Regions from separate parts of the Bradyrhizobium sp. ISRA464 genome, predicted to be linked through region 1. Evidence: predicted binding sites of a transcription regulator. Region 1 holds the regulator's gene; the other holds the start of a gene.
The links. Region 1 encodes LexA, which represses DNA repair genes until DNA is damaged. Its sites were predicted from a motif close to TGTTCNNNNTGTGTTCNG; they were not measured.
Positions count from the first base shown of each region.

Region 2: the regulator LexA is predicted to act here: its motif matches at 2,270-2,287, upstream of uvrA (excinuclease ABC subunit UvrA).

Region 1 covers NZ_CP094526.1:3,951,642-3,955,850, reverse strand. The annotation lists gene MTX19_RS18610 (HAD family phosphatase) at 1-147, shown strand, start outside; gene glp (gephyrin-like molybdotransferase Glp) at 176-1,387, shown strand; gene lexA (transcriptional repressor LexA) at 1,612-2,316, shown strand; gene MTX19_RS18595 (hypothetical protein) at 2,616-3,044, shown strand; gene MTX19_RS18590 (hypothetical protein) at 3,195-3,422, shown strand; gene MTX19_RS18585 (ComEC/Rec2 family competence protein) at 3,419-4,209, opposite strand, start outside.
Region 2 covers NZ_CP094526.1:4,061,618-4,065,826, forward strand. The annotation lists gene uvrA (excinuclease ABC subunit UvrA) at 1-2,181, opposite strand, end outside; gene MTX19_RS19135 (outer membrane protein) at 2,446-3,108, opposite strand; gene MTX19_RS19140 (outer membrane beta-barrel protein) at 3,353-4,099, opposite strand.

The DNA of each region.
Region 1 (4,209 bases):
AGAGCGATCGGCGTGCCGGCGTCACGGATCCTGTTCTTCGACGACACAGCGGCCAATATCGAGGGTGCGCGGGCGCGCGGCCTACATGCCATCCATGTGACATCGACGGATGACGTGGCAAGGGCACTCACCGCACTTGGAATATGAAGACCTTGGGATTTGAGGAGCCCTGCCCGTGGCCCTGATGCCGGTTGCCGATGCCCTGTCAGCCATTCTCGCCGGCGCCGAACCGCTGCCGGAGGAGACGGTCGCGCTCGATGCCGCCTACCACCGCACGCTGGCGCGCGACGTCGCGGCGCGGCGCACGCAGCCGCCGCAGGCCATGTCGGCGATGGACGGCTATGCGGTGCGCGCGGCCGATGCGTCCGACCTGTCGGCCAGGCTGAAGGTGATTGGCGAAGTCGCCGCCGGCCGCCCGTTCGAGCGGACGGTCGGCGCGGGCGAAGCGGTGCGGATCTTCACCGGCGGCGTGATCCCTGACGGCGCGGACGCCGTCATTATCCAGGAAGACACCAAGGCTGACGGCGACCACATCACGATCACCGAGGCCGCCGCGAAGGGACGGCACATCCGCTCCGCTGGCGTCGACTTCCACGCGGGCGACGTGCTGCTTGCGGCCGGCAGCCGCCTCTCCGACCGCGCGCTCTCGCTCGCCGCGGCCATGAACTATCCGGAACTCGCCGTGCGCCGCCGTCCGAAGGTCGCGGTGCTGGCGACCGGCGACGAGCTGGTGATGCCGGGCTCCCGCCCCGGCCCCGGCCAGATTGTCTATTCCAACGGCTACGCGCTGCGGGCCCTGGCCCGCGCGGAGGGCGCGGAGACCGTCGACCTCGGCATCGCCGCCGATACGGTGGCGGCCACCACGGCCGGCATCCGCCAGGCGCGGGAGGCGGACGCCGACATCCTGATCACCACCGGCGGCGCCTCGGTCGGCGATCATGATCTCGTCAAGCAGTCGCTGGAGGCGGAGGGCGTCCGGATGGCGTTCTGGCGGATCGCGATGCGGCCGGGCAAGCCGATGATGCATGGCCGGCTGGGAACAATGCGGGTGATCGGCCTGCCCGGAAATCCGGTGTCGTCCTATGTCTGCGCCTTCCTGTTTCTGGTGCCGTTGATTCGCGCCCTGAGCGGCCGAAAAGTGATTCATCATGTCCGCGACAGCGCCCTGCTTGGCCGTGACCTCGCCGCCAACGATCAGCGCGAGGACTATCTCCGTGCGCGGCTCGAAGAGCGCGACGACGGCAAGCTGATCGCGACACCCGTCACCCAGCAGGACAGCTCGCTGTTGGGGAATCTTGCTGCGGCACGGGCACTTGTGATCCGTCCGCCGTTCGCGCCGGCGGCCGTCAAAGGCGAGGCGTGCGAGATCCTGACACTGCCTGAGTGAGGCTTTGCGACCGCACCGATCAGGCGCGAGCGGCTGCGTTCACCGGAAATTAAGTGGTTGCGGAACACATATCGAACATATAGTGTCCGTTCATGATTTGTTTCGAGTACTGGTGTCTACAAATGGGAGCGCACTGAGGAGTGTCGCAAGTCTCGCGCTCCCGAGGTCAGGCTCCCTGAAGGTCTCGGAATCGAACGACGCTATCAACCGGGGGAATACTCGAGATGCTCACGCGCAAACAGTACGAACTTCTGCGTTTCATCAATGAACGTCTGAAGGAGGCCGGCGTCCCGCCCTCTTTCGACGAGATGAAGGATGCGCTCGACCTGCGCTCGAAGTCCGGTATCCACCGCCTCATTACAGCACTGGAGGAGCGCGGCTTCATCCGCCGCCTGCCGAACCGCGCCCGCGCCATCGAGGTGATCAAGCTTCCCGAACTCTCGGCCGGCGGCGGCAACGGCCGCCGCGGCTTCACCCCCAGTGTTATCGAGGGCACGCTCGGCAAGCGCTCCAGCACGCCGCAGATCGCCGAGGATGACGGCAACCGGCCGGTCGCCGTCCCTGTCATGGGCCGGATCGCGGCCGGTACGCCGATCGAGGCGCTGCAGACCCGCAGCCACACCATCAGCGTGCCGCCGGACATGCTCGGCGCCGGCGAACATTATGCGCTGGAGGTGCGCGGCGACTCCATGGTCGACGCCGGCATCCTCGACGGCGACATGGCGCTGATCCAGCGCAACGACACCGCCAACACCGGCGACATCGTGGTGGCGCTGATCGACGAGGAGGAAGCGACGCTGAAGCGCTTCCGCCGCCGCGGCGCGTCGATCGCGCTCGAGCCTGCCAATACCGCCTATGAAGTGCGCATCCTGCCGCCAAACCGCGTACGGATCCAGGGCAAGCTGATCGGGCTCTATCGCAAATACTGACCGCGTCGCATGTCCAGCCGCGACCGCGTGCAGCGCGGCGTGCCTTCGTGCAGTTGAACACATGTTGTGAGGGAACGAGCGACGCGCAACGCCGTTGCCTATAGACTGCGCTGCGCGAGGGCCTCCGGCGCGTCCCGATACCACCGGAACGCTGTAGCGCGTTTGTGATCGGAGCCTTCCGCAGCCAGTCGTACAATCGCCCAGAAACGGGAAGAACCTCGTTTGCTGTCGTCCACTCTGGTAGAGGCCTGCGCCTCAGGAGAGGCACGGGTCGCTATCTCGAAATGAGGAGCCATCCGATGTGTGACTATAGTCTGCACGCCGTGGCATCGCGCCCCGCCGTTGTCGGAGAGACGCTGATCACCACGACATTCCGCGGCACGTCAACCCGCGGCTTTGCTTCGGAGAGCGATCCAAATGTCGCGGTCTGCATGCTTCCCGGCACCGAGCTCGCGTTCGTCGAGAACGTGCGCTACGACAGCCGCTGGATCTGGACCAAGACGATCGGCTTCCGCGTCGGCGTGTTCAACGAAGTCGAGCCCGACGTTCCCGATCGCCATCATGATGCGGTCGAATTCCCCGACGGCAGCCATGTGCTGGTGACCCAGCTCGTCGAAGGACAGCACGTCACCGTACTGCAGCTACCCGCTCTTCACCCGCCTGTCGTCGAGAAGCCGAAGGTGGTCGAGCGGCGGCCCTCTGCATTCGCGTCGCTGTTTTTGGGTTGAGCGCATCATGGCCGCAGGATGAGTTTGGACCTGCGGCATGTGACCTAACCGATTTCGAGCGACCCCGGACTTCGGGTTCCGGGGCGCGTCTGGGGATTTGCGTCGGACGGCGCCTTGGCGCATCATCGCTCACGGACAAGGACGTGCTCGGTGGTCGACAAGGTCACATGGCAAAAGGCTGGACGCGTCACGGAGCCGGGCCGCTACATGTTCCGGTTCGGCTGGCTGACCGTGACGGCTGACGACCTGAAGGTCTGGCAGCAATTCCCCGAAGCGACGTTTACCCTAGTCAAGAAGCCCGACGCCGATCCTGACTCGGACGAGTATCACCTCGGCGCCTTTGACCTGCCGACCCATCCCCTCCCCGATCAGCACTAATCGTCGCCCTGCAGATCGGCCTCCGCCGGGGTCGCATCCACCGCCGGGCGCGGCGCGCGGCCGGGCAGGCGCAGCGCGGTCTCGCTCTCGGTGTCGCCGGGAACCGCCGGCGTCCATGGCCGGTCGATCCCGCCGGGCCTGACCGCATCGACGGCAAAGCCATCGCGGGTGCGGCGCAGCACCAGCGCGCCGTGGCGCCGCCGCAGCCGTTCGGCATCGATCACCGAGGCCGCGCAGCCCTGCGGCGCCGGCCGTGCCGTCACGATCAGCGCCGCACGCTCGCAATCGTCGGCCAGCGCCGCGGGCCGCATCGCCAGCGAAACGAGCATGCCGCCCGCGCCCTGGGTCACGCAGCCGTTCTCGTCGCAGGAGACGCCGTCCGCGAGCGAGGCGTCGGCCGCCGTCCGCGCGTCGGCGTCCGCCGCCAGCCACTCCTTGATCAGGAAGGCGTCCTTGCCGCTCCGCATCAGATGCAGCCGCCCGTCGCCGCCGCGGACCGCCACATTGCGGCCGTCGGCCGCGACCAGCACGTCCGACTGCGGCACCCGCACCGCCCAGATCAGCGCCACCGCAAGCAGCGCCGCGCCCGACCAGCGCAACGGCGTGCGCAACAACCCGAGCAGGACGAGGCCGGCGCTCGCCACGATCAGCGGCCCGGTGCCGAACGCCGCCATGCGCCCGACCGCGCCCGGCGGGGCGGCGACCCATTGCGTCACCACGATCATCCAGTCGATGCCAACGCCCATGATCGCCCAGAACACGCCGTCGAACCCGAACGGCATCGCGG
Region 2 (4,209 bases), 110 kb from region 1:
GATCGGCGACTGGTCGATGTCGATGATCTTGTCGATATGCTCCAGCCCCTCGATGCGGTCGTGCGGGGCGGCGCCTTCGCTCGCATTGTTGAGCTTGCGGGCGATGGCGCGGTAGAGCGTGTCGATCAGCAGCGTCGACTTGCCGCCGCCGGAGACGCCGGTGACGCAGGTGAACAGGCCGAGCGGGATCTCGGCCGAGACGTTCTTCAGATTGTTGCCGCGGGCGTTGACGACCTTGATGGTGCGCCGGTGGTTCGGCGGCCGCCGATCCGGCACGGGCACCGAGAGTTCGCCGGTGAGATACTTGCCGGTCAGCGACTTCGGATTGCGCATGATCTGGTCGGGCGTGCCTTGCGCCACGATATGGCCGCCGTGCATGCCGGCGCCGGGGCCGATGTCGAGCACGTAATCGGCGAGGCGGATCGCGTCCTCGTCATGCTCGACCACGACCACGGTGTTGCCGAGGTCGCGGAGTCGCTTGAGGGTGTCGAGCAGGCGGGCGTTGTCGCGCTGATGCAGGCCGATCGACGGCTCGTCGAGCACGTAGAGCACGCCGGTCAGTCCCGAGCCGATCTGCGACGCCAGCCGGATGCGCTGGCTCTCGCCGCCGGACAGCGTGCCGGAGGAGCGCGACAGCGTCAGGTAGTTCAGGCCGACGTCGAGCAGGAAGGTCAGGCGCTCGCGGATCTCCTTCAGGATGCGCGCGGCGATCTCGTTCTGCTGCGCGTTCAGCGCCTCCGGCACCGTCTCGAACCATTCGCCGGCGCGCTTGACCGAGAGGTCGGCGATCTCGCCGATATGCTTGCCGCCGATCTTGACGCACAGCGCCTCGGGCTTCAGCCGGTAGCCGTGGCAGCCCGCGCAGGGGATGTCGGAGAAGTATTTGCCGAGTTCCTCGCGCGCCCACTCGCTCTCGGTCTCGCGGTAGCGGCGGTTGATGTTGGTGACCACGCCCTCGAACGGCTTCTTGGTGTCGTAGGAGCGGACGCCATCCTCGTAGGAGAACTTGATCTCGTCGTCGCCGGAGCCGTGCAGCAGCGCGGCCTGCACCTTCTTCGGCAGGTCCTTCCACTTGGTGTCGAGCGTGAACTTGTAGTGCTTGCCGAGCGCGGTCAGCGTCTGGATGTAATAGGGCGAGGACGACTTCGCCCAGGGCGCGATCGCGCCCTTGCGCAAGGTCAGCTCCTTGTCGGGGATCACGAGATCCTCGTCGACATGCTGCTCGACGCCGAGGCCGCCGCAGGCGGGGCAGGCGCCATAGGGGTTGTTGAACGAGAACAGCCTCGGCTCGATCTCGGGGATCGTGAAGCCGGAGACGGGGCAGGCGAACTTCTCCGAGAACAGGATGCGCTCGGGGCCGCTCTTGTCGTGGATCTTGGCGGTCTTCTTCTTGTCCTCGGTCGCGCTAGCTGCCGGTGCGTCGGCATATTCGATCACGGCCAGTCCGTCGGCGAGCTTCAGCGCGGTCTCGAAACTTTCCGCGAGGCGCTGGGCGAGGTCTGGGCGCACCACGATGCGGTCGACCACGACGTCGATGTCGTGCGGGAATTTCTTGTCGAGCGCGGGCGCGTCCGCGAGCTCGTAGAAGGTGCCGTCGATCTTGACGCGCTGAAAACCCTTCTTCAGGTACTCGGCGAGCTCCTTCTTGTATTCGCCCTTGCGGCCGCGCACGACCGGCGCGAGCAGATAGAGCCGGGTGCCTTCGGGTAGCGCCAGCACTCGGTCTACCATCTGCGAGACGATCTGGCTCTCGATCGGCAGGCCGGTGGCCGGCGAATACGGCACGCCGACGCGCGCCCACAGCAGGCGCATGTAGTCATAGATCTCGGTGACGGTGCCGACCGTCGAACGCGGGTTCTTCGACGTCGTCTTCTGCTCGATCGAGATCGCCGGCGACAGGCCGTCGATCTGGTCGACGTCGGGCTTCTGCATCATCTCCAGGAACTGGCGCGCATAGGCCGACAGCGACTCGACATAGCGGCGCTGGCCCTCGGCATAGATGGTGTCGAATGCGAGCGAGGATTTGCCCGAACCGGACAGGCCCGTGAACACCACGAGCTTGTCGCGCGGAATCTCGACGTCGATGTTCTTCAGGTTGTGTTCGCGCGCGCCGCGGATCGTGATGGCGCGCGACGAGGAGCCCGCGGTCTGTTGGCGCTTCGACTTCAGCACTTCATCCATTGCGGCAATTCCGGGCGCCTGATGCTGCGCCTTTTGGGCGCGCGTCACCGGTGATGCCGGGACCTTGCGCCGATGGCTGTGTGAAGACTGGAACGTAGGAAGAACGGCAGCGGATTTCCAGTGCCGTGTTGGGTCCATCAACGGATAGTTTGCCGGATGGCAGCAGCCGTCAGCAGCACGGTCCTGCCACAGCAAAAAGGCCGGCGCGAGGCCGGCCTTTCGTCACCACGGTCGTGAAGGTCACGACAGGGTCGTGAAGTTCGATCAGTAGCGCGCGACGATCGGGCCGCCGAAGTGATAGTTCACACCGACCTGGACGCTGTGCAGGTTGAGATCGCCGGAGGGAACGCCAAAATAGTTCTCGCTGCCGAGGCTGCGATAGAGGTATTCGCCCTTGACCGACCACTGCGGAGCGAAGAACGCCTCGATGCCCGCACCGACGGTCCAGCCGGAATGGAAGTGGCTCTCCGAGACCGTCACGCCGAGCGCGGTGGCGCTGATCTTGTTGTCGACCCAGGCGTAGCCGCCGGTGCCGTAGAACAGCACCTTGTCGACCGCGAAGCCGATGCGGCCGCGCACGGTGCCGAGCGAGTCGATGCGGCTCTTGGTGGTGATCCCGAGCGCCGTGACCGAGGCGTCGACGTCAGCCCAGCCGCCGTCAGCTTCGAGGCCGTAGACGATGTTGCCGGCCTGCCAGTTGTAGCCGATGGTGCCGCCGGCGAAGCCGCCGCTCATCTTCGGGGAAGCGTCGGTGTTCTCGCTCGCATAGCCGCCGAAGCCGCCGATGTAGAAGCCGGTCCAGTTGTAGATCGCGGCGGGCGGCGGAGCCTTGACGTAGGGCGCACGCGCCGCCATGTCCGCGGCCGAGGCCGGAGCAAACGCACTCAAAACAAGCAAGCCGGCCGACGCCAGCAAAACGGTCTTCATTTTCAAAATCCCAGTCCCATTCTTCTTGTTGTCCCTTCAAGCCCTCGAAGGGAGCGTCACGGCAGTGTTGCGTGACGTTGGCGCGCTTCTACACGGATAAGCTGGGACGTGTGTCTCCGGAAAACAACAATGCACGGGAAACGTGCAGCCCAGAACGCCGGCTGGGCACAGGCGTGTGCTCTCCGGGCAACAAAAAGGCCGGCGCGAGGCCGGCCTTTTCGCTGAATAGCATCAACTCCTACGATCAGTAGCGCGCGACGACCGGGCCACCGAACTTGTAGTTCAAACGGACGGTGACGAGATCGACGTCCTGACGGATGCGATCGCTGCCGACGATGACGCCGGTCGCCGGCGAGGTGAAGTTGAGGGTGCGATCTTGCATGAACAGGTGATCGTACTCGACGCCGGCCGTCCAGTTCGGCGCGAAGCCAAATTCGAGGCCCACGCCAACCGTGCCGCCCCAGCGGGTGTCGTCACCGCTGCTCGCAAACAGCGCGCCGGTGAGATCGTTGATGCGGTATTTGTTCGAGGTCACGGCGGCGCCGCCCTTCAGGTAGAGCAGGACGTTGTTGGCGGCGTAACCGATCTGACCGGTGAACAGGCCGAACGCATCGATCTTCGAGGTGTTGACGAAGCCGGGGAACAGCAGGCTGGTGTTGCTGCCCTTCAGGTCGGCCCAGTCGCCCTGTGCCTCAAGGCCGAACACCCAGGTGCCGGCCTGCCAGCGATAGCCGATCTGGCCACCGGCCACGCCGCCGGTCGCATCATGACTGCCTTCCGCGCCGACCAGGAACGGCGGGACCGAGTCCCAACTGTTGCGGCTCGAACCCCAACCGCCGTTGGCACCAATATAGAAACCGCTCCAGTCGTACACCGCGGCAACCATCGGCGGCGGCGCCTTGGTGTAAGGACGCGCGGCCAGGTCGGCTGCCGACGCGGAGGTAATGCCGAGAGCGGCGATGCTGACCGTTGCGACCAGGAACTTCTTCATGGGATCCCCCTTCCTGAGAAAAGCTCTGCACTTGGGAACAAACATTACCATGTGTTTCGCGGAAGGACTGTCGCTGAGCGGCCACAGTCGCCAACAAGTTGCGCTGGTTC